Regions from separate parts of the Citrobacter europaeus genome, predicted to be linked through region 1. Evidence: predicted binding sites of a transcription regulator. Region 1 holds the regulator's gene; the other holds the start of a gene.

Region 1 (14,862 bases):
CCTGGTAACTGACCGCCTTCGCCAGGCTTCGCGCCCTGAGCGACTTTAATCTGAATAACATCGGCGTTGACCAGATACGCCGGGGTTACGCCAAAGCGACCAGAAGCAACCTGCTTAATCCGCGACACCTTGTTAGTGCCGTAGCGCGCCGGGTCTTCGCCGCCTTCACCGGAGTTCGAGTTACCGCCGATGCTGTTCATAGCTTCGGCCAGCGCTTCGTGTGCTTCCGGGCTTAATGCGCCGATGGACATGGCTGCGGTATCAAAGCGTTTAAACAGTTCGGTTGCAGGTTCGACTTCGTTAATGCTTACGGCTTCATCGCCAGGCGTAATCGCCAGCAGGTCGCGCAGCGTGGCCGCTGGACGCTCATTGACCAGCCGGGCATATTCCTGATAGTCGCTGTATTCACCGCTTTGTACCGCTTGTTGCAGCGTGCGTACCACGTCCGGATTGTAGGCGTGGTATTCGCCCCCGTGGACGTATTTCAGCAAACCGCCCTGGCTGATGGGTTTACGCGCCAGCCAGGCATGTTTGGAGAGGTTCAGCAGATCCTGCTGGAAGTCGGTAAACCCTGCGCCGCTGATGCGGCTGACCACGCCCTGGAAACACAGCGCAACGACATCATCATGCAGACCAACGGCTTCAAACAGCTTCGAGCAGCGGTAAGAGGCGATGGTCGAGATGCCCATCTTGGACATGATTTTGTACAGACCTTTGTTGATGCCGTTGCGGTAGTTCAGCATCACAGTCCGGTAATCTTTGGCAATCGCCTGAGTGTCGATCAACCGTCCCAGCGTTTCATACGCGAGATACGGATAAATGGCCGTCGCGCCAAAGCCGAGCAGGACGGCGAAGTGGTGCGGGTCGCGGGCACTGGCAGTTTCAACGATGATGTTGGCATCGCAACGCAGGCTTTGTTCAACCAGACGCGTTTGCACTGCGCCCACGGCCATCGGCGCCGGAACCGGCAGGCGGTTTTTGGCGATGTTACGGTCAGAGAGCACCAGCAGTACGGTGCCGTTACGCACCATCTGTTCGGCTTTATCACACAGGGCTTTGACGGTCTCTTCGAGCGTGGTTTCGGTCACGTCGAAGGTGATATCCAGGCGATCGGCGCGATAATGCTCCTCTTTCATGGTCGTCAGCTGGGTGAAATCGGAGTACAGCAGGATCGGCGATTTAAAGCTCAGGCGGTGTGCCTGACCTTCGGCTTCGCAGAAGACATTCATCTCACGACCGATGCTGGTGGCCAGCGACATAACGTGCGCTTCACGCAGCGGGTCGATCGGCGGGTTAGTCACCTGCGCGAACTGCTGGCGGAAGTAGTCATAAATGATGCGCGGCTGGCTGGAGAGCACGGCAAACGGGGTATCATCACCCATTGAACCGACCGCTTCCTGACCATTTTCGCCGAGCACGCGGATTACGGAATCCAGCTCTTCGGCGCTGTAGTTAAACTGTTTTTGGTAGCTGGCGAGGGTGTCATCGTCCAGTTCACGGCTGCCGACCTGATCGTCAGCCAGATCTTCGAACGGCACCAGACGGCGGACGTTCTTCTCCATCCACTCTTTGTACGGATGGCGACTTTTCAAATCGTCATCGGTTTCGGCAGAGTGCAGAATGCGCCCGCTGCGGGTATCGATAACCATCAGCTCGCCAGGGCCGACACGGCCTTTCTCAACCACTTCATCCGGTTGATAATCCCAGATCCCAACTTCAGAAGCGCAGGTAATCAGCTTGTCTTTGGTGATGACGTAGCGCGCCGGACGCAGGCCGTTTCGGTCGAGGTTACAGGCGGCAAAGCGACCGTCGGACATGACGATGCCAGCCGGGCCATCCCACGGCTCCATGTGCATGGAGTTAAAGTCAAAGAATGCGCGCAGCTCCGGATCCATATCCGGGTTGTTCTGCCAGGCCGGCGGCACCAGTAAGCGCATGGCACGGATGATGTCCATCCCGCCTGCCAGCAGCAGTTCCAGCATGTTATCCATTGAACTTGAGTCGGAGCCGGTTTCGTTAACGAACGGCGCAGCGTCGTGCAGATCCGGGATCAAAGGCGTCTGGAATTTATAGGTACGTGCGCGTGCCCACTGGCGGTTGCCGGTGATGGTGTTGATTTCACCGTTGTGCGCCAGGTAGCGGAACGGCTGCGCCAGCGGCCAACGTGGTACGGTGTTAGTGGAGAAACGCTGGTGGAACAGGCAGATGGCCGATTCCAGACGCAGGTCCGCGAGGTCCAGGTAAAAGCGCGGCAGATCCGCCGGCATACACAGACCTTTATAGATATTGACCAGGTTCGACAAGCTACAGACGTAAAAGTCTTTATCTTCCTGGAGACGTTTTTCAATACGACGGCGCGCGATGAACAGGCGGCGTTCCATATCACGCGGGCGCCAGCCCGCAGGGGCGTTGACAAAAATTTGCTCGATACGAGGCAGGGAGGAGAGCGCAATTTCACCGAGAACACCTTCGTTGGTCGGCACGTCGCGCCAGCCGACAATCGACAGGGTCTCCTGCTGTAATTCTTCTTCAACAATGCGACGAGAAGCCGCGGCCAGCTCAGCGTCTTTATTTAAAAAGATCATGCCGACGGCGTAGTTTTTGGCTAAACGCCAGCCGCGCTCTTGCGCCACGATGCGGAAAAAGCGGTCCGGTTTTTGTAACAGCAGGCCGCAACCATCGCCGGTTTTTCCATCGGCAAGAATTGCGCCACGGTGCTGCATACGGGCCAGTGCGTGTATGGCGGTACGCACTACCTTGTGGCTAGGTTCGCCTTCTATGTGGGCGATCAGGCCGAAACCACAGTTATCCCTCTCAAGGGATTTATCGTACAACATATCAGTGAACCTCCCCAGGCTCTGCGGGATTCCCATCTGGACCGTTGCGCACGGGCACACCAAGAGCATGGCGACGGGGTTTGCGTGTCATACGCTTACCTCGCATTCGCCCTCTTTATCCTTTTCGCACAGGTCAAACAAGTTTGAGGACTTGCTTCAGAGGAAATCTCAATTACTGCATAAATATGATGAGCAGACTGCTCATCCAGAAAGCTTCCAGCGGATTTCCAAGTTATCGGGAATCCACACACAGGTCAAATGGCAATCTTATTTATGCAAAAATGTGCTATGGGGTAATTAAATTTATGAATTTATTGAAATAAAAGGGGTTTTTACATTGATTTAACCTGAGGAGAATGCCCTGGGAAGTGTGATCTGTCTCACTGTCAGAAAGGCCGGATATCTCTCGTCCTGCCTTTGTTTATCGAGATGCTTGGCATTTTATGCTGGTTTTTAAAGTTTTGGCGTCTTAAAGATACTGTTTTTACGCTGAGAGTATAAGAAGATAAAAAAAACTGCCGGATATAAGGAAAAGTAATTATATTTCGAGTGAATGAAATTCCGATTATTTTGATTTGTTATGCAATAAATAAAGGCTCACCAGGGCGATTGATCCAGGTCATCGCCGACTGGGGTAAAAAATGGCAGGCTTTGGCCTCTTTTCAAGGCGCGGTCTACCAGATTATGCAGTTACAGAAATTAGTCAATATGTTTGGTGGGGATCTTTCTCGCCGTTATGGGCAAAAGGTTCATAAACTCACGCTACACGGCGGTTTTAGCTGTCCAAATCGTGATGGCACCATCGGTCGCGGCGGATGCACTTTCTGTAATGTGGCCTCATTTGCTGATGAAGCGCAGCAGCACCATTCCATTGCTGAGCAGCTTGAGCATCAGGCACATCTGGTCAATCGCGCGAAACGCTATTTGGCCTATTTCCAGGCCTATACCAGCACCTTTGCTGAAGTGCAGGTGCTGCGTTCGATGTATCAACAGGCGATCAGCCAGGCCAACATTGTCGGGTTATGCGTTGGCACACGTCCCGACTGCGTGCCGGATGCGGTACTCGACCTGCTTTGCGAGTATAAAGACCTCGGCTATGAGGTTTGGCTGGAGCTCGGTCTGCAAACTGCGTATGACAAAACCCTGCACCGCATTAACCGCGGCCATGATTTCGCTTGCTACCAGAACACCACGCGGCTGGCACGCGAGCGCGGGCTGAAGGTCTGCTCACACTTGATTGTTGGTCTGCCGGGAGAGGGGCAGGCGGAATGTCTGCAAACCATGGAACGTGTGGTGGAGACGGGCGTTGACGGTATTAAGCTGCATCCGCTGCATATTGTGAAAGGGAGTACGATGGCGAAAGCCTGGGAGGCCGGGCGACTGAACGGAATTGAGCTGGACGACTATACGGTTACCGCCGGGGAGATGATCCGCCATACGCCGCCAGAGGTGATTTATCATCGCATTTCTGCCAGCGCGCGCCGCCCAACGCTGTTGGCGCCTCTCTGGTGCGAAAACCGTTGGACCGGGATGGTCGAACTGGACAAATACCTTAACGAGCATGGCGTGCAAGGCTCGGCGCTGGGTACGCCGTGGGTGCAGCCGGAGAGCTAATCTTCTGTAGGTCGGACGCCGGATAAGGCAAATCCGGCATCCGGCAATCTGCGTCTGCTTGCCTGATGGCGCTTCGCTTATCAGGCCTACGATGAACCACTCCCCGGTCATTTCACCGATAACCTCCGCATTTCTTGCACAATCTTCAACGTCACGCCGAGAATTGAGTATTATTGTGCCAAGTTGTCGTGAAGGAACTCTCTATGAAGCAAATCCGTATGCTGGCGCAATATTACGTCGACCTGATGATGAAGTTGGGTCTGGTGCGCTTTTCGCTGCTATTGGCGCTGGCTCTGGTCGTGTTGGCAATTGTGGTGCAGATGGCTGTCACCATGGTGCTGCATGGCCAGGTAGAAAGCATTGATGTTATCCGCTCTATCTTTTTTGGTCTGTTAATTACTCCCTGGGCCGTCTATTTCCTGTCAGTGGTGGTGGAGCAACTGGAAGAGTCCCGGCAGCGCCTGTCACGACTGGTACAAAAGCTGGAAGAGATGCGCGAGCGCGATCTCAAGCTCAATGTGCAGTTGAAAGACAATATTGCCCAGCTCAATCAGGAAATTGTTGAGCGCGAAAAAGCCGAAGCGGAGCGCCAGGAAACGTTCGAGCAGCTGAAGGTCGAAATTAAAGAGCGTGAGGAAGCGCAGATCCAGCTTGAGCAACAGTCTTCCTTCTTACGCTCTTTCCTCGATGCCTCGCCGGATCTGGTTTTTTATCGTAATGAAGATAAAGAATTTTCCGGCTGTAACCGCGCCATGGAGCTGCTGACCGGCAAAAGCGAAAAGCAATTGGTGAATTTAAAACCTGCTGATGTTTACTCCCCTGAGGCGGCTGAAAAGGTTATTGAAACCGACGAGAAGGTATTCCGTCATAACGTTTCGCTCACCTACGAACAGTGGCTGGACTACCCGGACGGACGCAAAGCCTGCTTTGAAATTCGCAAGGTGCCTTACTATGACCGCGTAGGTAAGCGACATGGCCTGATGGGCTTTGGGCGTGATATTACCGAGCGTAAGCGTTATCAGGACGCGCTTGAGCGCGCCAGCCGCGATAAGACCACCTTCATTTCTACTATCAGTCACGAGCTGCGCACCCCGCTTAACGGCATTGTCGGCTTAAGCCGGATCCTGTTGGATACGGACCTGACCGCTGAGCAGGAAAAATACCTGAAAACTATCCACGTCTCTGCCGTGACGCTGGGGAATATTTTCAACGATATTATCGATATGGATAAGATGGAGCGACGTAAAGTCCAGCTCGATAACCAGCCTGTTGATTTCACCAGTTTTATGGCGGATCTGGAAAACCTCTCTGGCCTGCAGGCGCAGCAAAAGGGGCTGCGTTTTGTGCTTGAACCAACGCTGCCGCTGCCGCATAAGGTCATTACCGACGGCACGCGTTTGCGACAGATTCTGTGGAATCTTATCAGCAACGCCGTGAAGTTTACCCAGCAGGGGCAGGTGACCGTGCGCGCGCGCTATGACCAGGGGAACATGCTGCATTTCGAGGTTGAAGATTCCGGGATCGGCATTCCGCAGGATGAGCAGGATAAAATCTTCGCCATGTATTATCAGGTTAAGGACAGCAACGGCGGCAAACCGGCAACGGGAACCGGGATTGGACTGGCCGTATCGAAGCGTCTGGCGAAAAACATGGGCGGTGATATTACGGTCTCAAGCCAGGCTGGCAAAGGTTCCATTTTTACGCTGACCGTGCATGCGCCTGCGGTAGCGGAAGAGATTGAAGACGCTTTTGAAGACGATGATATGCCGCTGCCCGCCCTGAATGTGCTGCTGGTGGAAGACATTGAACTGAACGTTATTGTCGCACGTTCAGTGCTGGAAAAACTGGGCAACAGCGTGGATGTCGCCATGACCGGGAAAGCCGCGCTGGAAATGTTCACGCCGGGCGAATATGACCTGGTGCTGCTGGATATTCAGCTACCGGATATGACCGGCCTGGATATCTCGCGCGAGCTGACGCAAAAATATGCCCGTGAGGACCTGCCGCCGCTGGTTGCGCTTACCGCCAACGTCCTGAAAGATAAAAAAGAGTATCTGGACGCGGGAATGGACGACGTGCTGAGTAAGCCGCTGTCGGTTCCAGCGTTAACCGCCATGATTAAAAAATACTGGGATACCCGAAACAAAGAGGAGAGCACTGTGACATCTGAAGAGAGCAGTAAATCGCAAGCGCTGTTAGATATTCCTATGTTGGAACAATACCTCGAGCTGGTGGGACCGAAGTTAATTACCGACGGGCTGGCGGTGTTTGAGAAGATGATGCCGGGATATTTGAGCGTGCTGGAGTCAAATCTGACCGCTCGGGACAAAAAAGGCGTTGTTGAGGAAGGCCATAAAATTAAAGGCGCGGCAGGTTCTGTTGGGCTGCGCCACCTGCAACAGTTAGGCCAGCAGATCCAGTCGCCGGATCTTCCTGCCTGGGAAGATAATGTTGCTGAATGGATTGAAGAGATGAAGCAGGAGTGGCAGCACGATGTGGCGGTATTGAAGGCCTGGGTGGCGAGCGTGGAAAAAAAATGACCCCGGCTTAACCGGGGTGCGCGAATACTGCGCCAACACCAGGGAAATCGTGGCTGCGCCGTAAATTATTATCATTATTTACAAGGGCGCAGCCCTAATTTTCAGGCCGCACGCAGTTAAGATAGCAAATCTTAAATAATTTGTTACATGAATCAGTTAAATGTGTGAAGCGTAGCATTTAAATCATAATAACTAATATGTTTCAGCCAGCTTAGAAAGGAGTATCGCGATGAAAAAAGTGGGTGTAGTGCTCAGCGGATGCGGCGTGTATGACGGCGCAGAGATCCATGAAACGGTTCTCACGCTTCTGGCCATTGCCCGCAACGGCGCTCAGGCTGTCTGTTTCGCACCGGATAAACAACAAGCGGATGTGATTAATCATCTGACCGGCGAGCCGATGCAGGAAACGCGTAATGTGCTGATTGAAGCCGCACGTATTACACGCGGCGAGATTCGCCCGCTGGCTCAGGCAGTCTCAACGGAACTGGACGCGTTGATAGTGCCTGGCGGGTTTGGCGCGGCTAAAAATCTGAGCAATTTTGCCAGTCAGGGCAGTGAATGCCGGGTTGACAGTGATTTAGCTGCGCTGGCGCTGGCGATGCATCAGGCGGGTAAGCCACTGGGATTTATGTGCATTGCGCCCGCCATGTTACCTAAAATTTTTGACTTTCCGCTGCGTCTGACCATCGGTACTGATATCGATACGGCAGAGGTGCTGGAAGAGATGGGCGCTGAGCATGTGCCTTGTCCGGTTGATGACATTGTCGTCGATGAAGACAACAAAATTGTCACTACGCCTGCCTATATGCTGGCGCAGGATATCGCTCAGGCTGCGAGTGGTATCGATAAACTGGTATCGCGTGTACTGGTGCTGGCTGAATGAGAAAAGGCGTTACCGCTTTTCTGCGGCGTATCTTTCTGCGGACGGTCGTTGTCCTCGCCGTATTCTGGGGCGGGGGCATCGCACTTTTCAGCGTGATGCCGGTGCCGTTCTCGGCGGTAATGGTCGAGCGGCAACTGGGTGCATGGCTGTCTGGTGATTTCGGTTATGTGGCGCACTCGGACTGGGTGAGCATGGATGAGATCTCTGTGTGGATGGGGCTGGCGGTGATTGCCGCAGAGGACCAGAAGTTTCCCGAGCACTGGGGATTTGATGTCTCCGCCATAGAGAAAGCGCTGGCGCACAACGAACGTAATGAGAACCGTATTCGCGGGGCGTCGACGTTATCGCAACAGACGGCGAAAAACCTCTTTCTGTGGGATGGACGTAGCTGGGTGCGTAAGGGCCTTGAAGCTGGGCTAACGCTGGGTATGGAAACTGTCTGGAGCAAGAAACGTATTCTGACCGTCTATCTGAACGTTGCGGAGTTTGGCGATGGAATTTTTGGCGTGGAGGCCGCTGCGCAGCGCTATTTCCATAAGCCAGCCAGCCGGCTGAGTTTGTCTGAAGCGGCCTTACTGGCGGCGGTGTTACCCAATCCTATGCGTTTTAAGGCGGATGCGCCTTCTGGTTATGTACGTAGTCGTCAGGCGTGGATTATGCGCCAAATGCGCCAGTTAGGCGGTGAGTCGTTTATGCGGGAACATAAGCTGTATTAGCGGAGTTATTGCCGGATGCGGCGTAAACGCCTTATCCGGCCTACTGGCTACGTTCTGTGTACTCGATTAATCTTCGTCAAAGCCTGAGTTAAACAGGGCAATTACCGCTGCCAGGGCTTCAACTTCCTGTGGACCCGTGGCTTCAACTTCTATCTGACGCCCTTTGGCGGAATCCAGCATCAGCAGAGCGATAACGCTGTTGGCCTCAGCTTCCGTTCCTTCATCATTACGCAGCAACACTTCTGCTTCGAAGCCCTGCATCAATTCAAACAGTTTCATGGCTGGGCGAGCATGCATACCCAGCTTATTCGTGATTTCAACGGTTTGCTTCACGGTCATGATTTACGTTTTTCCAGCGTGCGATGGCGTGACTGCACGTTTTTACCGCGTGAGCGGAAGTAGTCTGCCAGCTGCTCTGCAATATACACCGAACGGTGCTTCCCGCCGGTACAGCCGATGGCTACGGTGAGGTAGCTGCGGTTGTTGGTTTCCAGCATGGGTAACCATAGCTCAAGATAACTGCGAGTCTGGTAGATAAAATTGTGAACTTCTGTGTGCCTGTCGAGGAAGGCAGCGACGGGGCGGTCAAGACCGGTCATCGGGCGCAGCTTCGGATCCCAGTGCGGGTTAGGCAGGAAGCGCACGTCAAAGACGTAATCCGCGTCAATCGGGATACCGTGTTTGAAACCAAAGGATTCGAATACCATCGTCAATTCGCGTTCACGCTTGCCCAGCAGTCGGGTACGTAACATTTCCGCCAGTTCGTGCACGGACATTTCGGAGGTATCAACGATCAGGTCAGCACGAGAGCGCAGGGGCTCCAGCAAATCGCTTTCCTTATCGATAGCACTTTCCAGAGATAAGTTCTTGCTGGAAAGCGGATGCAGGCGACGGGTGTCGCTGTAGCGGCGAATCAGGGTGTTGCGATCGGCGTCAAGGAACAGCAACTGCGGTGAGAAGCCTTCAGGCAGGTTGTTCATCGCCTGCTCGAAAATTTCCGGGGACTCAGGCATGTTGCGCACATCAATGCTGACGGCCGCAGAAATCTGGCGATCGGCCAGAGTACGAGCCAGATCGGGCAACAGCACTACGGGAAGGTTATCCACGCAGTAAAAACCCATATCTTCCAGCGCACGCAGGGCGACAGATTTACCTGACCCCGAACGACCGCTGACGATCATCAGTACCATGTACTGTTTCTCCTCACAACGACAAAAAAGGATGCCATTGGGTTGTTATGCCTCATCCTGTCCACCTTCGGTGTCCGTGATGATTTGATACAACTCCTGGTCACTCTGTGCGGCGCGCAGGCGGCGGCAGATGGTTTTATCTGCCAGACGTTTGGCGACCAGTGACAACGTATGCAAATGCGTCTTGGTTTGGTCTGCCGGAACCAGTAGAGCAAAAAGCAGATCGACGGGTTGATTATCAATGGCGTCGAAAGCAATAGGCGTTTCAAGTTGCACAAACACGCCAACCGCGCGCATCGTGTCTTCTTCCAGCTTTCCGTGCGGAATAGCAATACCATTACCGATGCCGGTACTGCCCATTTTTTCACGCGTCAGAATGGCTTCAAATACCACCTGAGAGGGCAAGCTGAGCTGTTTTGCCGCCAGTTCACTGATGATTTCCAGTGCGCGTTTTTTGCTTTGGCAGTGAACGGCCGCGCGTGTACATTCCTGGTTAAGAACATTGCTCAGTTGTAGAGTCGTATCGTTATTTGTCATAATTTCACCTAAGCGCTAACTGTACAAATGGCCTGTTGTGCTACACAACAGGCCGTCCTGCACCCGCTAACTGCCCGGACAAGTTAGTGCTGTTTCAGTTTATCTTTATGTTTTGTTAACTGCCGAGCCAGTTTATCAATTAAACCGTCAATGGCGGCGTACATATCCTGACCTTCCGCGCTGGCATGAATTTCGCCACCGTTCACATGCAGTGTTGCGTCCGAGATATGTGTAACCTTCTCCACTTTCAACACAATATAGACCTGATTAATTCGGTCGAAATATTGTTCAAGCTTGGCGAATTTTGTATTCACAAAATCGCGCAGGGCTTCCGTGATTTCGACGTTGTTTCCAGTGATGTTGAGCTGCATAGTGTCTTCCTTATCGGTTGGGTCAGACCAGCTGTTTGCGCTGGTTAGACGGCGGAATGGATAAAGACTCTCGGTACTTCGCAACGGTGCGGCGTGCCACCATGATACCCTGTTCTGACAGCATAGAGGTTAACTTGCTGTCACTCAGCGGTTTCGCGGGGTTTTCCGCAGCAATTAATTTCTTCACCAGCGCACGGATAGCTGTGGACGAGGCTTCGCCTCCGCCTTCAGTGTTAACGTGACTGGAAAAGAAATACTTCAATTCAAAAATGCCGCGCGGACTGTGCAGATACTTTTGCGTGGTCACTCGGGAAATGGTCGATTCGTGCATCTCGACGGCCTGGGCGATATCCGCCAGCACCATCGGTTTCATAAACTCTTCGCCTTGCTCAAAGAAGGCTTGCTGCTGTTCAACGATGCAGCGACTGACGCGCAGCAGCGTATCATTGCGACTTTCCAGGCTTTTAATCAGCCACTTCGCATCCTGCAGATTGCTACGAATAAACTGGCTGTCAGCATCGTTGCGCGCGCTGTTGCACATGGCGGCGTAATGCTGGTTAATCTGCAGCCGTGGAATACTGTCGCCGTTGAGTTCGACCACCCAGCGATCGTTATGCTTACGCACCAACACATCCGGGATGACGTATTCCGGTTCGCCGGTTTGGATCGACTGTCCTGGGCGGGGATCGAGCGACTGGATGAGGTTGACGGCTTCTTTCAGCACATCTTCTTTCAGCCGGGTCACGCGCATCAGCGTGCGGAAGTCATGATTGGCTAACAGATCGAGATGATCGCTGATGATCAGGCGCGCTTCTTCCAGCCACGGCGTGGCTTTATCAAACTGTGAAAGTTGAATCAGTAAGCAGTCGCGGAGATCTTTGGCCGCTACGCCCACGGGATCAAAACGCTGAACGCGTTTAAGCACGGCTTCGATTTCGTCCATACCGACGTCGTCATCGCCCATGCTTTCGAGAATATCGTCCAGGGTTACGGTGAGATAACCGGTTTCGTCTACCGCATCAACGATGGATGTCGCAATGGCGCGATCGGTATCCGAGAACGGGGTCAGCTCCACTTGCCACATCAGGTAATCCTGCAGCGATTGCGTGGTCTCACCCTGGTACACAGGCAGTTCGTCGTCGATGTAATCTCCGCTGGTGCCAGAAGGCGTACCGGCGGTGTAAATTTCATCCCAACTGGCGTCAAGCGGTAGTTCCTCTGGCATCTCTTTTTGTTCGAGAGCATCTGCGGTGTCGAGGGATTCGCTGTCCTGTTTTTCCTGGGTATCAATTTCGTCGTGAAGATCGGTTTGCTCGAGCAGTGGGTTACTTTCCAGCGCTTGCTGAAGTTCTTGCTGAAGTTCCAGCGTGGACAGCTGCAACAGACGGATAGCCTGTTGTAGCTGAGGCGTCATCGCCAGTTGTTGGCTAAGCCTGAGTTGCAAACCTTGCTTCATGTTCAGAGTTATTCTCTCCTGCGGTGACGTGAAGTCTTCTACCCTATCAGAGTCTGAAGTCTTCCCCAAGGTATACGCGCTTAACGTGCTCATCCTGCAGTATTTCTGTTGGCGTGCCGTGCGCGATCAGGTGGCCCTGACTCACGATATAGGCGCGCTCACACACTGCCAGCGTTTCGCGAACGTTATGGTCGGTAATCAGCACCCCAAGCCCGCTGTCGCGCAGGTGTTCGATGATCCGTTTGATATCAATAACGGAAATCGGGTCAACACCGGCAAACGGTTCATCCAGCAGGATAAATTTCGGATTAGCCGCCAGTGCCCGGGCGATCTCCACGCGGCGTCGTTCACCACCGGAGAGCGACTGACCTAAGCTGTCGCGCAGGTGTTCGATGTGGAATTCTTCCATCAGCTCGTTAGCGCGATCTTCGCGCTGCTCGCTGGTCAGATCGTCGCGAATTTGCAGCACCGCCATCAGGTTATCAAACACGCTCAGGCGACGGAAAATAGACGCTTCCTGCGGCAAATAGCCGATGCCGCGACGCGCGCGCGCATGCAGAGGCAGCAGGCTGATGTCTTCGTCATCAATGATAATGTTGCCCGCATCGCGCGGGACAATGCCGACTACCATGTAAAAGGTCGTTGTCTTACCCGCACCGTTAGGCCCGAGCAAACCGACAATCTCCCCGGAGTTGACGGTCAGACTGACATCTTCCACTACACGGCGGCCCTTATAGGCTTTTGCAAGGTTCTTTGCAGTTAATGTTGCCATAACGAATCAGTTACCTTTTTTCTCTGCCGGAGCCTTGTTTTTGTCCTGCAACTGCGACGGAACCAGAACGGTGGTGACGCGTTTGCCTTTATCGCTGAAGGCCTGCATTTTCTGCTCTTTTACCAGATAGGTGATCTTATCGCCCGTGATGTTGCTATCGAGCTGTTCCAGGTAAGCCTTACCGGTAAGAACGACGAAGTCTTTTGCCAGTTCATAGTGCATGTGTGAGGCGCGGCCTTTCACCGGCTTACCGTTGTCCTGCATCTGGTAAAAGGTGGCGGGATCACCGTAACCATCAATCACTTCTTTACCGTCTTCACCGCCAGGGCGGGTTACGACGACTTTATCGGCGTTAATTTTAATGGTGCCCTGAGTCACAATCACGTTACCAGTAAACGTCACCACGTTGCCCTGCATATCCAGGGACTGCTGGTCCGACTCAATGTGAATCGGCTGCTCGGTATCGCCGGTAACGGCCAATGCCGGGATGCTGGCGGCCAGAAGTGAGCTGGCAAGCACAAGATTAAGGCTGAGTTTGTTTGTTTTGGATTTCATATGAGGTTCTAACCTTTTCAATCAGCTCGGCGTTCTTGCTGCGTAAGTTGCCGCGCATCTTCAGTCCGCTGGAGTTAAATGTTGTGCCATATAACGTGACGAGATCATCGGAAGTGACATCTTGTGTCACCAGGTTAATCTGCGCGTTATCGGTGGTAATTCTGCGTAGTTGAGAGTCGGGCACCAGGGCGTTGACCTCAACATGGCCGTACAGATACAGCATCCGATCGTTGGTCAATTTGGCTTTATCAGCCTTGATCGTCCAGGTCGGTACTTTATCTTTATCAAACGTGGTTAATACTGGTTGAGTAAACCACGAAACCGCTTGCTCCGAATAATATTCAACGTTTTGCGCGATCAAGTGATAGCTCAGTGCGCCTTCCGGACTATACACAACGGTATCAGTATGTTCGCTCTTATAGGTTGGCTCGTTGTTATTGACGACGACCTGAGCGGCGTCGTCTTTGTCAGCCAGATTAATACCAATCATCACAAGGACAGCCAGCGACAGTAGAATGATAACCCAACGTCTGGTTTTGCTCATATCGATTGCCCTTTGGCCTCGTCCAGTTTGCCCTGCGCCAGGAGTAATAAATCGCAGACTTCACGCACCGCGCCACGTCCCCCATCGATGCGGGTAACATAATCGGCGCGTGGGATCAGCAGAGGATGCGCATCCGCCACCGCCACGCTTAATCCCACTTGCGCCATCACCGGCCAGTCGATCAGGTCATCACCAACGTACGCGACATTTTCAGGCGCGACTGCCAGTTTGCTAAGGAGATCGTTAAAGGCGACCAGTTTGTCTGACTGCCCCTGATACAAATGCGTGATCCCCAATGTGGCACAGCGATCTTCTACAAGTTTAGCCTTTCGTCCGGTAATAATGGCAACCTCGATACCGGAAGTGAGCGCACAGCGAATTCCGTAACCATCGCGGACGTTAAAAGCCTTCAGCTCTTCACCGTTGTTGCCCATATAAATCAGACCATCAGACAGTACGCCATCCACATCCAGGATCAGCAAACGGATGTTCTCTGCCCGGGTGATAACGTCTGCGCTGACGGGTCCATAACAGGTCGCAAGCGACGCACCTGCTTTACTCATTTTCGTTATCCTTGAGTTTCTTACACTACACCTGCACGCAGCAGATCATGCATATGTAACACACCGAGTAACTGGTCGCCATCAGCAACCATTACCGAGGTGATATGGCGGGACTGCATTAAGTTCAGGGCATCGACGGCAAGAATACCCGGACGCACGCGAATGCCTCCAGGGGTCATCACATCGGCAATGCCTAACTGGCGTACATCAACGCCCATATCGAAAACGCGACGTAAATCGCCATCGGTGAAAATACCGTCAATCTTCATGGCATCATCGCAAAT
Region 2 (14,862 bases), 680 kb from region 1:
CAACACGGAATGTTTCAGGCTAAAGGAAAAACAGGGTGTGTTGATAGCCAACAGGGAATGTAGAGCCCGTAAGGGTTGAGAGTCAGGAAAAAAGGCGACAGATTACTCTGTCGCCTTTTTTCTTTATTTCTGCTAGATTCCGGCGCAATTATATACTGAATAAATACAGCCAAAGACGAATCATGATGAAACCAACTTCTACACCACGCGGTAAAGGTCCTGCAAAAGCGCGTCGTAAAACACGCGAAGAAATTAACCAGGAAGCTCGCGACCGTAAGCGCCAGAAAAAACACCGTGGTCATGCGGCGGGTAGCCGTGCGTCCGGTAGCGAAGGCGCATCTGGTGGCGGAAACAAAAATAAGCAAAAAGATCCTCGTATTGGCAGCAAAAACCCCATTCCATTAGGCGTGACCGAAAAAGTCACCAAACAGCACAAACCGAAGAGTGAGAAACCTATGCTTTCACCACAGGCTGAGTTGGATTTACTGGAAACGGATGAGCGCCTGGATGCGCTGCTGGAGCGCCTTGAAGCAGGAGAAATCCTGAGCGCGGAAGATCAGACCTGGGTTGATGCCAAGCTGGACCGCATCGATGAACTGATGCAAAAGCTGGGTCTTTCTTACGATGACGAGGAAGAAGAGGAAGAGGAAGAAAAACAGGAAGACATGATGCGCCTGCTGAAAGGCGGCAACTAACGGTTTTACACCGTGGGTCTTCCCGTCCTGCTTATAACCCTTCCGGTTATATGTTATCTGGTGTGGTTATTCGTTAAACTACAGCGGTTGTCGCGGCGACAGAAGTGGCTGCGCAACCGACTTATCACCCGTAGTGGGGTTAAGTCGGTACGCCGTACCCGCCAGAGACGCCATCGGAAGGAGTGAGCATGTCAGAGCAGTTAATAGACTGGGACCTGGCCCTGATCCAGAAATATAACTATTCCGGGCCACGATATACCTCGTACCCGACCGCGCTGGAGTTTTCTGAAGACTACGGCACTGAAGCATTTCTAAAGGCTGTGGCGCGTTATCCTGAGCGTCCGCTCTCGCTGTACGTTCATATCCCGTTCTGCCATAAACTGTGCTACTTCTGCGGTTGCAACAAGATTGTGACGCGCCAGCAGCATAAAGCCGATCAATACCTCGATGCCCTGGAACAAGAAATCATTCATCGCGCTCCTCTGTTCGCCGGACGCCATGTCAGCCAGTTGCACTGGGGCGGCGGCACGCCAACGTATCTGAATAAAGCGCAAATCAGCCGTTTAATGTCGTTGCTGCGTGGCAACTTCAACTTCAACGACGATGCCGAAATCTCGATCGAAGTGGATCCGCGTGAAATTGAGCTGGATGTGCTCGATCATTTACGTGCTGAAGGTTTTAACCGCCTGAGCATGGGGGTACAGGACTTCAACAAAGAAGTTCAGCGCCTGGTGAACCGTGAGCAGGATGAGGAGTTTATCTTTGCGCTGCTGAATCATGCGCGGGAGATTGGTTTTACCTCAACAAATATCGATCTGATTTATGGCCTGCCAAAACAGACGCCGGAAAGTTTTGCCTTTACCCTGAAACGCGTGGCTGAGTTGAATCCAGACCGTCTTAGCGTCTTTAACTACGCGCACCTGCCAACGCTGTTTGCCGCTCAGCGTAAGATTAAAGATGCCGACCTGCCCAGCGCGCAGCAGAAACTGGATATCTTGCAGGAGACCATCTCGTCACTGACCGAAACCGGTTATCAGTTTATTGGTATGGATCATTTTGCCCGCCCGGATGACGAACTGGCCATTGCACAACGCGAGGGTGTTCTGCATCGCAATTTCCAGGGCTATACCACCCAGGGGGATACCGATCTGCTGGGGATGGGCGTATCGGCCATCAGTATGATTGGCGACAACTACGCGCAGAACCAGAAAGAGCTGAAGCACTATTACCAGCAGGTAGACGAGCAGGGGGACGCGCTGTGGCGCGGAATCGCCCTGACCCGCGACGACTGCATTCGTCGGGATGTTATTAAGCTCCTGATCTGCAACTTCCGCCTCGACTATGCCGCCGTGGAACAGCAATGGGACCTGAACTTTGCTGACTATTTTGCCGAAGATCTGAAACTGCTGGCGCCGTTGGCGAAAGATGGGCTGGTGGATGTGAATGAGAAGGGAATTCAGGTTACGCCTAAGGGCCGCCTGCTGATCCGTAATATTTGCATGTGCTTCGATGCGTATCTGCGTCAGAAAGCGCGGATGCAGCAATTCTCGCGCGTCATTTAACCGGGTTGCCCGGTGGCGCTTCGCTTACCGGGCCTACCAAAATCTCACTACGTAGGCCGGTTAAGCGAAACGCCACCCGACAAACCCGCTAGCTGAACAGCCCAACCAGCGCCGCACACAGCACTGCGGCAACCGCAGTTTGTGGCGTATGGCTTTCGACTGCACCGCTCGACAGCAGATTAATCATTGATTCCAGCATGATAACTTCCCCCGTTTGCCGGGCACGATCATACTTAACTCATCGGAACAGTAAAGCGCAAAATAGCAGCAATTTGCGCTTAATAATCAATCTTTACACAGTGACGATTTGTCACTCCATACCGAGTTCTTTTAACTTCCGCGTCAAGGTATTACGCCCCCAACCGAGCAGTCGTGCAGCTTCCTGTTTATGCCCTTGGGTATGGCGTAGCGCGGTGGTTAACAGCGTACGCTCCAACTCTGGTTGCGCCTCAGAAAGCAGGTTTTGATGACCGGAACGTAATGCCCTATCCGCCCACTGTGCCAACAGGGTTGCCCAACTGTCTGGTTGCATATGTGACGGTGCGTCAGGCACGGTGGTTTCAAACAGCTCGGTTGGTAAGTCCTGAATCAGTACTTCCTGTCCGGCGGCCATGACGGTTAACCAGCGACAGGTGTTTTCAAGCTGACGCACGTTTCCAGGCCAGGCCAGACGGGTGAGTGCCGCCTCGGTTTCCGGGTGTAATTGCTTGGCTTCTACTCCCAGTTCGCGGGCGGCCTCCTGCAGGAAATGACGCGCCAGGCGTGGGATATCTTCCCGACGTTCGCGCAGTGGCGGCAGATGTACCCGAATGACGTTCAGGCGATGGAATAAGTCCTCACGAAATTTGCCTTCCTGTACGCGCAGTTCAAGGTTTTGGTGCGTGGCGGCGATAATGCGCACATCCACTTTCACCGGTGCGTAACCACCCACGCGGTAAAACTGTCCATCGGCTAATACCCGCAATAAACGCGTTTGTACGTCCAGCGGCATATCGCCTATTTCATCGAGGAACAGCGTACCGCCGTCTGCCTGTTCAAAGCGGCCCTGACGAATCGTATTCGCCCCGGTAAACGCGCCTTTCTCGTGACCAAACAGTTCAGACTCGATCAAATCTTTCGGAATAGCCGCCATGTTCAGCGCGATAAACGGCGCTTTGACGCGCGGGCTATGACGGTGCAACGCATGGGCGACCAGCTCTTTACCGGTCCCTGACTCTCCGTTTATCAATACGCTGATTGAAGACCGGGACAGGCGACCAATAATGCGAAAGACGTCCTGCATTGCCGGCGCTTCGCCGATGATGTCGGTTGTTGGGCCGTTGATCTGAACATTACGCGGCTGCTGCTGTTCCTGATAATGGCTGATGGCGCGTTCGACCAGCGCCACGGCTTCATCAATATCAAAAGGTTTGGGCAGATAATCAAACGCCCCTTGCTGATAGGCGCTGACGGCGGCATCCAGATCGGAGTGCGCGGTCATTATGATGACCGGAAGCATCGGATGCCGTTGTTTAATCTGTTTTAACAGCGTCAGACCGTCCATGCCCGGCATGCGAATATCCGACAACAGCACATCCGGCGTTTTGCTGGCCAGCGCGTCCAGCACCTCTTTACCGCTTTCAAATGTTGTGCAGCTTAGTCCTGCCCCTGCGAGCGCACGTTCAAGCACCCAACGGATGGAACTATCGTCATCAACTACCCAGACTATTCCTCGTTGCATAAACGTCACCTTTATTTCCTGATAGGCAGGTAAACCGAGAACTCGGTATGACCCGGCCAACTGGTAAATTCAATTTTGCCGGAATGTTGATCAATCAAATTACGGGCGATGGATAAGCCAAGGCCAGTACCGCCCTCGCGACCGCTGACCATTGGGTAGAACAGCGTGTCCTGTAAATGCGAGGGGATACCCGGACCGTTATCCTCAACATCAATCCGTGCCGCCAGGCGATAACGCATGCCGTGCAGCGTGAGCTGAAACGCGGTGCGGGTACGCAGAACGATCTCACCGCCTTCTGGTCCTAGCGCCTGCAAAGCGTTACGCACGATGTTTAACAGAACCTGCTCTATCTGGTCCGGATCGTGCAGTAATTCCGGCAGACTCGGATCGTAATCCCGGATCAGCGTGACGTTTTCCGGTAGCTCCATTGAGACCAGCGCCACCACGCGCTCCGCCACTTTGTGAATACTCTCTGTGACGTGCATACCCGGCTGTTGTGGCCCCAGCAGACGGTCGACCAGATTACGCAGGCGGTCGGCCTGCTCAATAATGACTTTGGTATATTCGGTCAGCGCCGGGTCCGGAAGCGCTTTACTGAGAAGTTGCGCCGCGCCGCGCAATCCACCCAGCGGGTTTTTAATTTCGTGTGCCAGGCCGCGCACCAGATCGCGGGCGGCAATCTGCTGGGCGTGCTGGAGCTGTTCCTGGCTCAGACGGCGCTGGTTATCCATTGGCGCCATCTCCAGCAAGATAAGGCCATCAGGCAGCCTCTGAGCGGTCACAGAGAGGATATGTGAGTGGCTGTCTATCACCAGCGTCACTTCGTTATCCGTAAAGCCCTGGCCTGCTTCCAGGCTCTCTCGCATCAGCCCGATGTTCAAGGAGAAATAACTCAACAGATCGGGAAGCGGAGTACCAAACAGTTTGCGGGAGCTTTGGGCGAGCAGCTGTTGCGCTGCCGGGTTGGCGTAATGTACCGCCAGCTCATCGTCGACGAGTAAGATGCTGTTGATTAAAGAATTGAGGATCTGCCCAGCATCGGGCAGCGTGCCGGTTGCCATTCAGCAGTCTCCTGAAAAGTGTTGCACCAATTTAGTGCATTATAGCTTTTTACATCAAAAAAGCGCGAAAAAGCAGGTTGTTAGTGGAGAAAAAAGCCCATCCAGAGATGGGCTAAAAGTTCCACGGCAACTAAAACCTTCGTCTTTCTCCCTACCGCTGTGTTGGCTGCTTTCGCTCACCCCAGTCACTTACTTATGTAAGCTCCCGGGGATTCACTCAATTGCCGCCTTGCTGTAGCAAGAAATCCATTGGTTATTACATCCTCTGCACGTTTTTATGTGAGAGTGTAAAAGTTAAATTAAACGCTGTAGTACAGCTCAAACTCTACCGGGTGCGGAGTCATGCGCACGCGGTCATCTTCTTCGCGACGCAGCGTAATGTAAGCATCGATCGCTTCATTGGTGAACACGCCGCCTGCTGTCAGGAACTCACGGTCCAGATCCAGTTCTTTCAGTGCTTCTTCCAGAGAACCAGCAACCTGTGGGATCTCTTTTGCTTCTTCCGGCGGCAGGTCGTACAGGTTTTTGTCCATCGCTTCGCCCGGGTGGATCTTGTTCTTAATACCGTCAAGACCAGCCATCAGCAGCGCTGCGAAGCACAGGTACGGGTTAGCAGCCGGGTCCGGGAAACGCACTTCGATACGACGCGCTTTCGGAGAAGCAACAACCGGAATACGGATAGAAGCAGAACGGTTACGGGCAGAGTAAGCCAGCATTACCGGCGCTTCGTAGCCTGGGACCAGACGCTTGTAGGAGTTAGTGGTCGGGTTCGCCAGGGCGTTGATCGCTTTAGCGTGTTTGATTACGCCGCCGATGTAGAACAGCGCCTGCTCAGACAGACCCGCATACTTGTCACCGGAGAACAGGTTTACGCCGTTCTTGGACAGAGACATGTGGCAGTGCATGCCGGAACCGTTATCGCCGAACATTGGTTTTGGCATAAAGGTCGCGGTTTTACCGAAACGGTGAGCGACGTTGTGAACGACATATTTGTAGATCTGAATCTCATCCGCTTTTTTGGTCATGGTGTTGAAGCGGGTTGCGATTTCGTTCTGGCCAGCGGTAGCAACTTCGTGGTGATGCGCTTCAACGACCAGGCCCATCTCTTCCATGATCAGACACATGGTAGAACGGATGTCCTGAGAAGAATCTACCGGAGGAACCGGGAAGTAACCGCCTTTCACGCCAGGGCGGTGACCTTTGTTACCACCTTCGTATTTGGTGGAGGAGTTCCATGCGCCTTCGATGTCATCAATAGCCACATGGGAACCGGAAATAGACGCGCCGAAACGGATGTCGTCAAACAGGAAGAATTCTGGCTCTGGTCCGAACAGAACGGTGTCTGCGATGCCGGTAGAGCGCAGATACTCTTCAGCGCGTTTAGCGATGGAGCGCGGATCGCGGTCGTAGCCCTGCAGCGTACCTGGTTCCAGGATATCGCAACGGATGATCAAGGTAGACTCTTCATAGAACGGGTCGATGAGTGCAGTAGACGCATCTGGCATCAGAACCATGTCTGATTCGTTAATGCCTTTCCAGCCACCGATTGAGGAGCCGTCAAACATTTTGCCTTCTTCAAAGAATTCGGCATTTACCTGATGAGCAGGAATAGTGACGTGCTGTTCTTTACCTTTGGTATCAGTGAAGCGTAAATCAACAAACTTCACTTCGTGTTCGTTCAGCATCGTCAAAACGTGTTCAGCGGACATACTTACTCTCCCGGATTGGTCATGGTCGTCGTGGTAACGAAGTCTTCAATTCTGCAAAAAATTGGCCGTGTCGCCGTAAAAAATATAAAGCGAAATCTGTGCCAACTTTTAAATTGCCCCTAAAAGGCGTTATCATGCGCACTATCGTGCAAAGGGGCTGCACCATGAAGGTAGTATTGCACCATTATAGTGCTTTAATGTGAACATTAAGCACCATATTGGTGCAAAGCATGTCAGATTACCCCTTTTAACGCTCCGTGAATGTGATCACAAAGAAACTCTGCAATACTTGTTTGCGGAGGATGTTTGTGATCCTGTTTTGTACTGCGATTAATCCGTGTACAATAACGCGCTATTTCTAAAATGCCTGAGGCAAAGTTGTGATCGAAAATTTGCGTAACATCGCCATCATCGCGCACGTAGACCATGGTAAAACGACCCTGGTAGACAAGCTGCTCCAACAATCCGGTACGTTCGATGCACGTGCTGAAACCCAAGAGCGCGTGATGGACTCCAACGATTTGGAGAAAGAGCGTGGGATTACCATCCTCGCTAAAAACACCGCTATCAAATGGAATGACTACCGTATCAACATCGTTGATACCCCGGGGCACGCCGACTTCGGTGGTGAAGTTGAACGTGTAATGTCCATGGTCGACTCCGTGCTGCTGGTGGTGGATGCAATGGACGGTCCGATGCCGCAGACGCGCTTCGTGACCAAAAAAGCCTTTGCCCATGGCCTGAAGCCAATTGTTGTTATCAACAAAGTTGACCGTCCTGGCGCGCGTCCTGACTGGGTTGTTGATCAGGTATTCGACCTGTTCGTTAACCTCGACGCTACCGACGAGCAGCTGGACTTCCCGATCGTTTACGCTTCCGCGCTGAACGGTATCGCAGGTCTGGATCACGAAGACATGGCTGAAGACATGACTCCGCTGTATCAGACCATCGTTGATCGCGTACCGGCTCCGAGCGTAGACCTTGATGGCCCGCTGCAGATGCAAATCTCTCAGTTGGACTACAACAACTACGTTGGCGTAATCGGCATCGGTCGTATCAAACGCGGTAAAGTTAAACCGAACCAGCAGATCACTATCATTGATAGCGAAGGCAAAACCCGTAACGGTAAAGTCGGTAAAGTTCTGACTCATCTGGGTCTGGAACGTATTGAGAGTGATATTGCCGAAGCAGGCGATATCATCGCGATCACCGGTCTGGGCGAACTGAACATCTCCGACACCATCTGCGACCCGCAGAATGTCGAAGCGCTGCCGGCTCTGTCCGTTGATGAACCGACCGTAACCATGTTCTTCTGCGTAAACACCTCTCCGTTCTGTGGTAAAGAAGGTAAATATGTTACCTCTCGTCAGATCCTTGACCGCCTGAACAAAGAGCTGGTGCACAACGTTGCCCTGCGCGTTGAAGAAACCGAAGATGCGGATGCGTTCCGTGTATCTGGTCGTGGTGAGCTGCACCTGTCTGTTCTGATCGAAAACATGCGTCGTGAAGGTTTCGAAATGGCGGTTTCCCGTCCGAAAGTAATCTTCCGCGAAATCGATGGCCGTAAACAAGAGCCGTTCGAAAACGTAACGCTGGACGTCGAAGAGCAGCATCAGGGGTCTGTCATGCAGGCTCTGGGTGAGCGTAAAGGCGACCTGAAAAACATGAATCCAGATGGCAAAGGCCGCGTACGTCTTGACTACGTGATCCCAAGCCGTGGTCTGATCGGCTTCCGTTCAGAATTCATGACCATGACTTCCGGTACCGGTCTGCTGTACTCCACCTTCAGCCACTACGACGACGTTCGTGCGGGTGATGTGGGTCAGCGTCAGAACGGCGTTCTGATCTCCAACGGCCAGGGTAAAGCAGTTGCGTTCGCACTGTTCAGCCTGCAGGACCGCGGTAAGCTGTTCCTGGGTCACGGTGCAGAAGTTTACGAAGGCCAGATCATCGGTATTCACAGCCGCTCTAACGACCTGACTGTAAACTGCCTGACTGGTAAGAAACTGACCAACATGCGTGCGTCTGGTACTGACGAAGCAACGGTTCTGGTTCCACCGGTTAAGATGACTCTGGAGCAGGCTCTGGAATTCATCGATGACGACGAACTGGTAGAAGTTACCCCAACTTCTATCCGTATCCGTAAGCGTCACCTGACTGAAAACGATCGTCGCCGTGCAATGCGTGGCGCGAAAGAAGAGTAATTAACGCTCTTCCTCAGGTAAGTATAAAAAAGCCGCTGATTTCAGCGGCTTTTTTTATCATCAGGAGGATCAGAAGAAATACTTTGCCCCGACACGAATCTGGTTTTGCTCACGATGATAGGGCTCAACATTGCGATCTAACCAGCGTAATTCCAGATAGGGCAGCCAGTGTTCATTAATACGATACTTAAAGGTATTAGTAATTTCCCAGTGATGATCTTTTCCATTGTTGCTATTGAAGTCATTGACGCGCATAAAATAGTGCGGTTCAAAGGTGTAGGAGAATTTATCGGTAATGGTAAAGTTCCAGTAGTTACCGATTTCATAGGTGTCATTATTATCCAGATCACCATTTAAATCGGTTGAACTGTAGTTATTATGGTTATATCGATTCCGCACGGTAAGATTAAACCACGGGGTAAATTTATAGTTAACATCCAGATAAGCCGCGCCACCAGAACCCGTACTCTTATCGTTTATCAATCCACCGGGCTGAATAGTTAATTTATCCGTTGGTTTAAATAAAGGATACCAACCTTCTATTTCGTTATAGCCGTGTTTTAACTCATCCTTGCGTTGCATAGTATAGGTGTTAGTGAGCATGATACCCGCGCCCATATCGGAGTTATAACCGACACGCAGCATGACTTCCATTTGGTCGGACGCCAGATTATATGCTTCGCGGTTTTCTACATAGACTCCAGCAAAAGCAGAGGTTGACACCACAGAGGATAGGAGAATTATTGTCGTTAATTTTTTCATGATAAATCCATTTTTTAAGCGTAGGGAGGCCGCCATCCATTGGGATGGAATAGGCGGCTATTATTTTTATACTTTTACAGCAGAGGTATTCTTTTTATTGGTAATAGGGTCCGGTTGGATGTTGTTTTTCTTCCGTTGGCTGATTTCCTCAATAATAAAAGCAAAACGTGTTTCGTTAAGTTTATAAAAGAAGCCCATCGTGAGTGCTGCAATAATCGCAAGACCGCAGGGCCAGAGAAAAATAAGCTGACGCAAACCGAGCAGGGTGGCATCGCTCTGGGCTATGTTAGGGATATAACCGATTTGCGTCAGCATGATGCCCGGCAGGAAGCCTGCGAGCGCAGCAGATATTTTGCGAGAAAAGGTATAACCCGTATACACCGAGCCTTCCGCGCGGATCCCTGTTTTCCATTCGCCATAATCGACCGTATCCGGAACCAGCGCCCAGTTCAGGCTGTTGACAAAAGCGGTTCCGAAGAAGGCCATACAGGAGAACGTCACGAATAAGAATGATGTACCGCCCCAGAAAAAGTTCAGCACATCACCGATAGCCCATAGTGCCAGACCGCCGAGATAAACCTGTTTTTTACCGAAGCGTTTTACAGCCGTGGGAACCAGCAAGACCCCAACCAGAATGCATCCCATGCTGAAGAAACCCATCCACGACAGCAGATGTATATCGTTGAGTACGTACTGGGTGTAATACACCTGAATCGCCAGCTTAATGTTGAATGCCGCCAGCGTGCATAGGTTGGCAACACATAGCACCAGTAGTGGAGGGTTACGGAAAATGGCGCAGAACGATTTGAGAATACTGGGTTTATGGTGATCCGGCACGATTTCGATATAGCGTTCTTTCACACCGCTAAAGCACCACCACATACTGAACAGTCCGCAGACAGAGAAGAGCAGTGCGGCAATCAGATAACCCAGCGAAGGCGAACTGACAAATAGAGCCTGAATTGGCATAAATCCAACGGTACACAGTAAGAGACCTACGGTAGCGCCGCCCTGACGCCAGGCAGCGAGCTGAGCGCGTTCATGCGGGTTTTTAGTGATCGCAGGCACCATCGCGCCGTAGGAGCAGTTCATCAGGCTATAGAACAGACCGAACAGCATAAACAACACCGTTGCCAGTCCGGTTTTCACCGTTAGCGTAAAATCAGTCGCTAAAAACTGCGCGCTGGCAACGACTGCGACAGGAAACGACGCATACAAAATAAAGGGCCTGAATTTCCCTTTTGCGCCAATGTTACGCCTTGAGTCCAGCAATACACCGGTTAACATATCAGTGAAGGCGGTGAAGAACTTCGCCACCAAAAAGATAATCCCACCGTAATACGCCGGCATCCCTAGTTCATCGGTATAAAATTTAAGCAGATACAGCGTACCGATACACAGCATCAAATTTGAGCCGAAGTCACCCACTCCGTAGGCGAATTTTTCACGCAGGCTCAGTTTTAGCGTTAGCGGATCATGAAAAGACATAATCGCTCCTCAATAGCGCTCCGTAGAGCGCTATTCGTTATTATTATCAAACGGGTTGTTTACGTGCTTCTATCTCTTCAACGATGCGGACATACATCTTCTCGTTAAGATTGTAGAAACAGCCCATAGCTACAATGGTGATTACCGCCAATGCGCAGGGATAGATAAAGATCAACTGGCGCAAACCTTCGACTGTACTTGCAGACTGCACCACGTTGGGGACGTAGCCGATTTGCGTCAGCATCCAGCCAGGGAAGAAGCCAGCCAGCGCTTGTGACACTTTACGAAAGAAGGTGAAACCGGTGTATACCGTACCTTCAGAGCGTACGCCGGTACGCCATTCGCCATATTCCACCGTGTCCGAGACCAGTGCCCAGTTCAGGCTGTTAACGAATGCTGAGCCGAAGAACGCCAGGCACGAGAAAGCGACAAAGCTGACGGAACCGCCGCCAAAGAAGTAGTTAAGCAGATCGCCCGCGACCCAAATCAACAAACCGCCTATGTAGACCTTTTTCTTGCCGAAACGTCTGACCATTCCCGGCATCAAGAAGACGCCGATGAAGATACAACCCATGCTGAAAAAGCCCATCCAGGAAAGGAGGATCGGGTCGTTCAGTACGTACTGGGTGTAATAGACCTGAATCGCCAGCTTGACGTTAAACGCGCCAAGTGTGCAAAGGTTGGCAACGCACAGAATAAACAGCGGGCGGTTACCTGCGATGGCGCGGAAGGATTGCAGTAATCCCGGTTTTTGCGCGGCATCAACGGGTTTCACTTCCACGTAGCGTTCTTTTACCCCGGCATAGCAGAGCCACATAAACAGCAGACCAAACAAAGAAAATAACGTGGCGGCGAAGATATAACCCAGTTGCGAGTTGCCTTCGATCAGGTTCATTACTGGAACAAAGCCGACGGTACACAGCAACAAACCAAGGGTTGCACCACCTTGCCGCCAGGCGGCCAGCGATGCGCGTTCGTCAGGATTTTTCGTAATAGCGGGAACCATCGCACCATAAGAGCAGTTCATCATGCTGAAGAACAATCCGTACAGCATAAACAGCACCGTTGCCATGACCGTTTTACCGGTTACTTCAAACGGTGTACCGACAAAATTGGCAATTGCCAGCAAGGTAACCGGAAATGCGGCATATAAAACGAACGGACGGAATTTACCTTTCGGACCGATTTTGCGGCGCGAATCGAGCATAATTCCGGTGCCCATATCGGTAAATGCGGTAAAAAATTTGGCGATAAGGAATATGATACCGCCATAAGTTCCTGGTAAACCAAGGACATCGGTGTAAAACTTGAGTAAATAGAGCGTACCAATGTCCAGAAGGATATTGGAACCTAAATCACCCATCCCATAGGCGAGTTTTTCTTTGAACGGCAAGCGTAGGGTTGCCGGATTAGAGGAAGTCTGACTCATTATTATTCTCCATGTGCCCGCGAGTTTACCCGCGGGCGAGCCGCATTAGATGTTGCGTAAGGTGGCAAACAGTGACGCCCATTCACTCTTCGCGCGATAAAACACCGGAGGCTTGCCAATAGGCGCATCTACGGTAATTTCTCCGCCCTGAGAAGTTTCCCCAGTCCAGACGTTTACCCAGCTATCCTCCGGCAGATACAGCGTCCAGTTTTGCTGACCTTGTTCGTGAACCGGCGCAACCAGCAAATCCTGCCCCAGCAGGTACTGATATTTCAGGGTATAGGTCCGCGCATCGTCTTCGTAATGCAGGAACAGCGGGCGCATCACCGGCAGACCAGTAGCGCTGTTTTGCGCGACCGCCTGTTTGAGATACGGTTTCAGGGTGGTAAAGACGGTGGTCATACGGGCAAAGTGGGCGATGGTTTCTGCATCACCATCAAACTGCCAGTTATCGCCAGGGCGGTTACCTTCGTGGGTGCGCATCATTGGCGTGAAGGCGCTAAAATCACACCAGCGCAGCAGTAGCTCTTTGCTGCGTTTCATGTCAAACAGGGTGGTGTAACCGCCGATATCGCTGTGGTGCAGACCGTGGCCGGTCATCGCCAGCGACAGCGCCGCAGGAACGACGGAAGCCAGACCATCGTCGAGGCTCCAGTCAACGTTCTGATCGCCTGCCCACATCATGGTGGAGTATTTCTGGCTGCCGGTGTAGCCCGCACGCATAAAGAACAGGATCTCGCCGAGTTTGCCGGTCTCCTGTAACGCTTCGTAGTTACATTTCGCCCACAACGCGGGCCAGGCGTTATGCATAATTTCAGCGCTGACGCCGTTGTGCAGATACGTATCGGTCGGCAGGTATTCGCCAAAGTCGGCCATCCAACCGCCGCAGCCCAGTTCAATCATGTTCTTTTTGATGACTTCTTTAAACCAGGTGTAGGCTTCGGGGTTGGTCAGATCGACCACGCCGCCGTAAAATTCACCAAACTCAACCAGATAGTCAGCGCCAGAGGCGTCTTTCGCCAGATAGCCATGTGCAGCGGCTTCGGCACAGAGATCTTTATCGCTGGCGACGTACGGGTTGATGTAGGAGAGAAACTGCACGCCTTCTTCTTTCCACTGCTTAATACGGCTATCCAACTGCGGATAGTTGTCGCTGTTCCACTTCCAGTTCCACATCACGCGCTTGCCAAAAGAAGTCATGCGGATCCCGGACCAATCCTGCGCCCAGATGCCGTTTACTTTCACGCCTGCGTTACGCATAGTGTCCAGTTTGTTCTGGCAAATCTCAGTACCGCCCTGAATACCGAGCGTGACGCCATCGTAGATCCAGTCCGGTAGCTCTGGCTGGCGTCCTAGCAGTGCAGTCAGTTTTTCCAGCAAAGAGATGTAGGTGTCTGCGCATTCAAAGCGAAGAGTGGTTTTATCCTCCCACAATGCCAGTTCGTGGTACTCCGGCGCGCTGAAGTCGAAATTCATATAGCAGCTGTTATCCACGTGGCAGTAGTATTTCTGCGTACTGACAAAGGTCGGCTGCGGGAAGAAGGTCCAGTAGTAGTCACCGCCGGCATTTTCTTTACAGTCTGCCTGCCAGGTGACATAGCTGTTTTTGTTACGGCCCACGCCCTGTTCGCTGGTCCACAGTGGGAATGGCTTTCCGCGCAAATCGAAGTAAGAGAATTGTTCGCCGCAGCCGTAAATATGATCGTCCGCCCTGGCGGCCAGGCGCAGCCAGATACGGTTATGGCTGAGATCCTCGTTGTGCAGATCCAGCTTCAGGCGTCCCTGTTCATCGGTGGAGATGTGCAGCGTGGCGTTGATGGTATTACCGCGGCTGAAATCTACCCGCCAGCCTTCAGGCGACTCGCTTACCGTGGCGTCGGTCAGAGCAATCTTCTCATTGAGCTTGTCTTTAATGCTGAAGTTGCCGCGAAACATGTCAATGTCGGCAACGCCAGCGCCGATCCACAGGCAGGGGAGTTCTGTGCTGTGACGCAAAATCAGGCGCTGGTGGTATGTTAAAGCAAATCCATCAGGTAATGATGTGAGTTCTAAGGCGGTTGACCGTTGTTGTAGCGAATTCATTATCGTCTCCGTAAACATAGGGTAATTCGGTAATTTGTCGGAAATCTGTTATTCACTGCCGATTAAAAAATGCATTTGATGTGTTTCTCCGGGCGGGAGATGAATCAGGCTAATCCCGGAGTTAAAGGCGTTTGGTGGGCAGGTCATCGG

What was found. Region 1 encodes sigma-54, which starts transcription at its own class of promoters, with help from an activator protein. Its sites were predicted from a motif close to GTTGGCACANNTTTCGCTNT; they were not measured.
Region 2: a site for sigma-54 is predicted at 6,834-6,853, ahead of glnA (glutamate--ammonia ligase). Genes of this name have one in related genera too.

The regions. Positions count from the first base shown of each region.
Region 1 covers NZ_CP148084.1:504,320-519,181, forward strand. The annotation lists gene gltB (glutamate synthase large subunit) at 1-2,837, opposite strand, end outside; gene WHR59_RS02465 (TIGR01212 family radical SAM protein) at 3,522-4,451, shown strand; gene arcB (aerobic respiration two-component sensor histidine kinase ArcB) at 4,655-6,991, shown strand; gene elbB (isoprenoid biosynthesis glyoxalase ElbB) at 7,221-7,874, shown strand; gene mtgA (monofunctional biosynthetic peptidoglycan transglycosylase) at 7,871-8,590, shown strand; gene npr (PTS phosphocarrier protein NPr) at 8,657-8,929, opposite strand; gene rapZ (RNase adapter RapZ) at 8,926-9,780, opposite strand; gene ptsN (PTS IIA-like nitrogen regulatory protein PtsN) at 9,826-10,317, opposite strand; gene hpf (ribosome hibernation promoting factor) at 10,401-10,688, opposite strand; gene rpoN (RNA polymerase factor sigma-54) at 10,711-12,144, opposite strand; gene lptB (LPS export ABC transporter ATP-binding protein) at 12,191-12,916, opposite strand; gene lptA (lipopolysaccharide ABC transporter substrate-binding protein LptA) at 12,923-13,471, opposite strand; gene lptC (LPS export ABC transporter periplasmic protein LptC) at 13,440-14,015, opposite strand; gene kdsC (3-deoxy-manno-octulosonate-8-phosphatase KdsC) at 14,012-14,578, opposite strand; gene kdsD (arabinose-5-phosphate isomerase KdsD) at 14,599-14,862, opposite strand, start outside.
Region 2 covers NZ_CP148084.1:4,954,643-4,969,504, reverse strand. The annotation lists partial or broken gene WHR59_RS23270 (hypothetical protein) at 1-79, shown strand, start outside; gene yihI (Der GTPase-activating protein YihI) at 186-695, shown strand; gene hemN (oxygen-independent coproporphyrinogen III oxidase) at 884-2,257, shown strand; gene WHR59_RS23255 (YshB family small membrane protein) at 2,346-2,456, opposite strand; gene glnG (nitrogen regulation protein NR(I)) at 2,568-3,977, opposite strand; gene glnL (nitrogen regulation protein NR(II)) at 3,989-5,038, opposite strand; gene glnA (glutamate--ammonia ligase) at 5,338-6,747, opposite strand; gene typA (ribosome-dependent GTPase TypA) at 7,128-8,951, shown strand; gene ompL (porin OmpL) at 9,021-9,713, opposite strand; gene WHR59_RS23225 (MFS transporter) at 9,780-11,201, opposite strand; gene WHR59_RS23220 (MFS transporter) at 11,248-12,630, opposite strand; gene WHR59_RS23215 (alpha-glucosidase) at 12,676-14,712, opposite strand; gene WHR59_RS23210 (aldose-1-epimerase) at 14,761-14,862, opposite strand, start outside.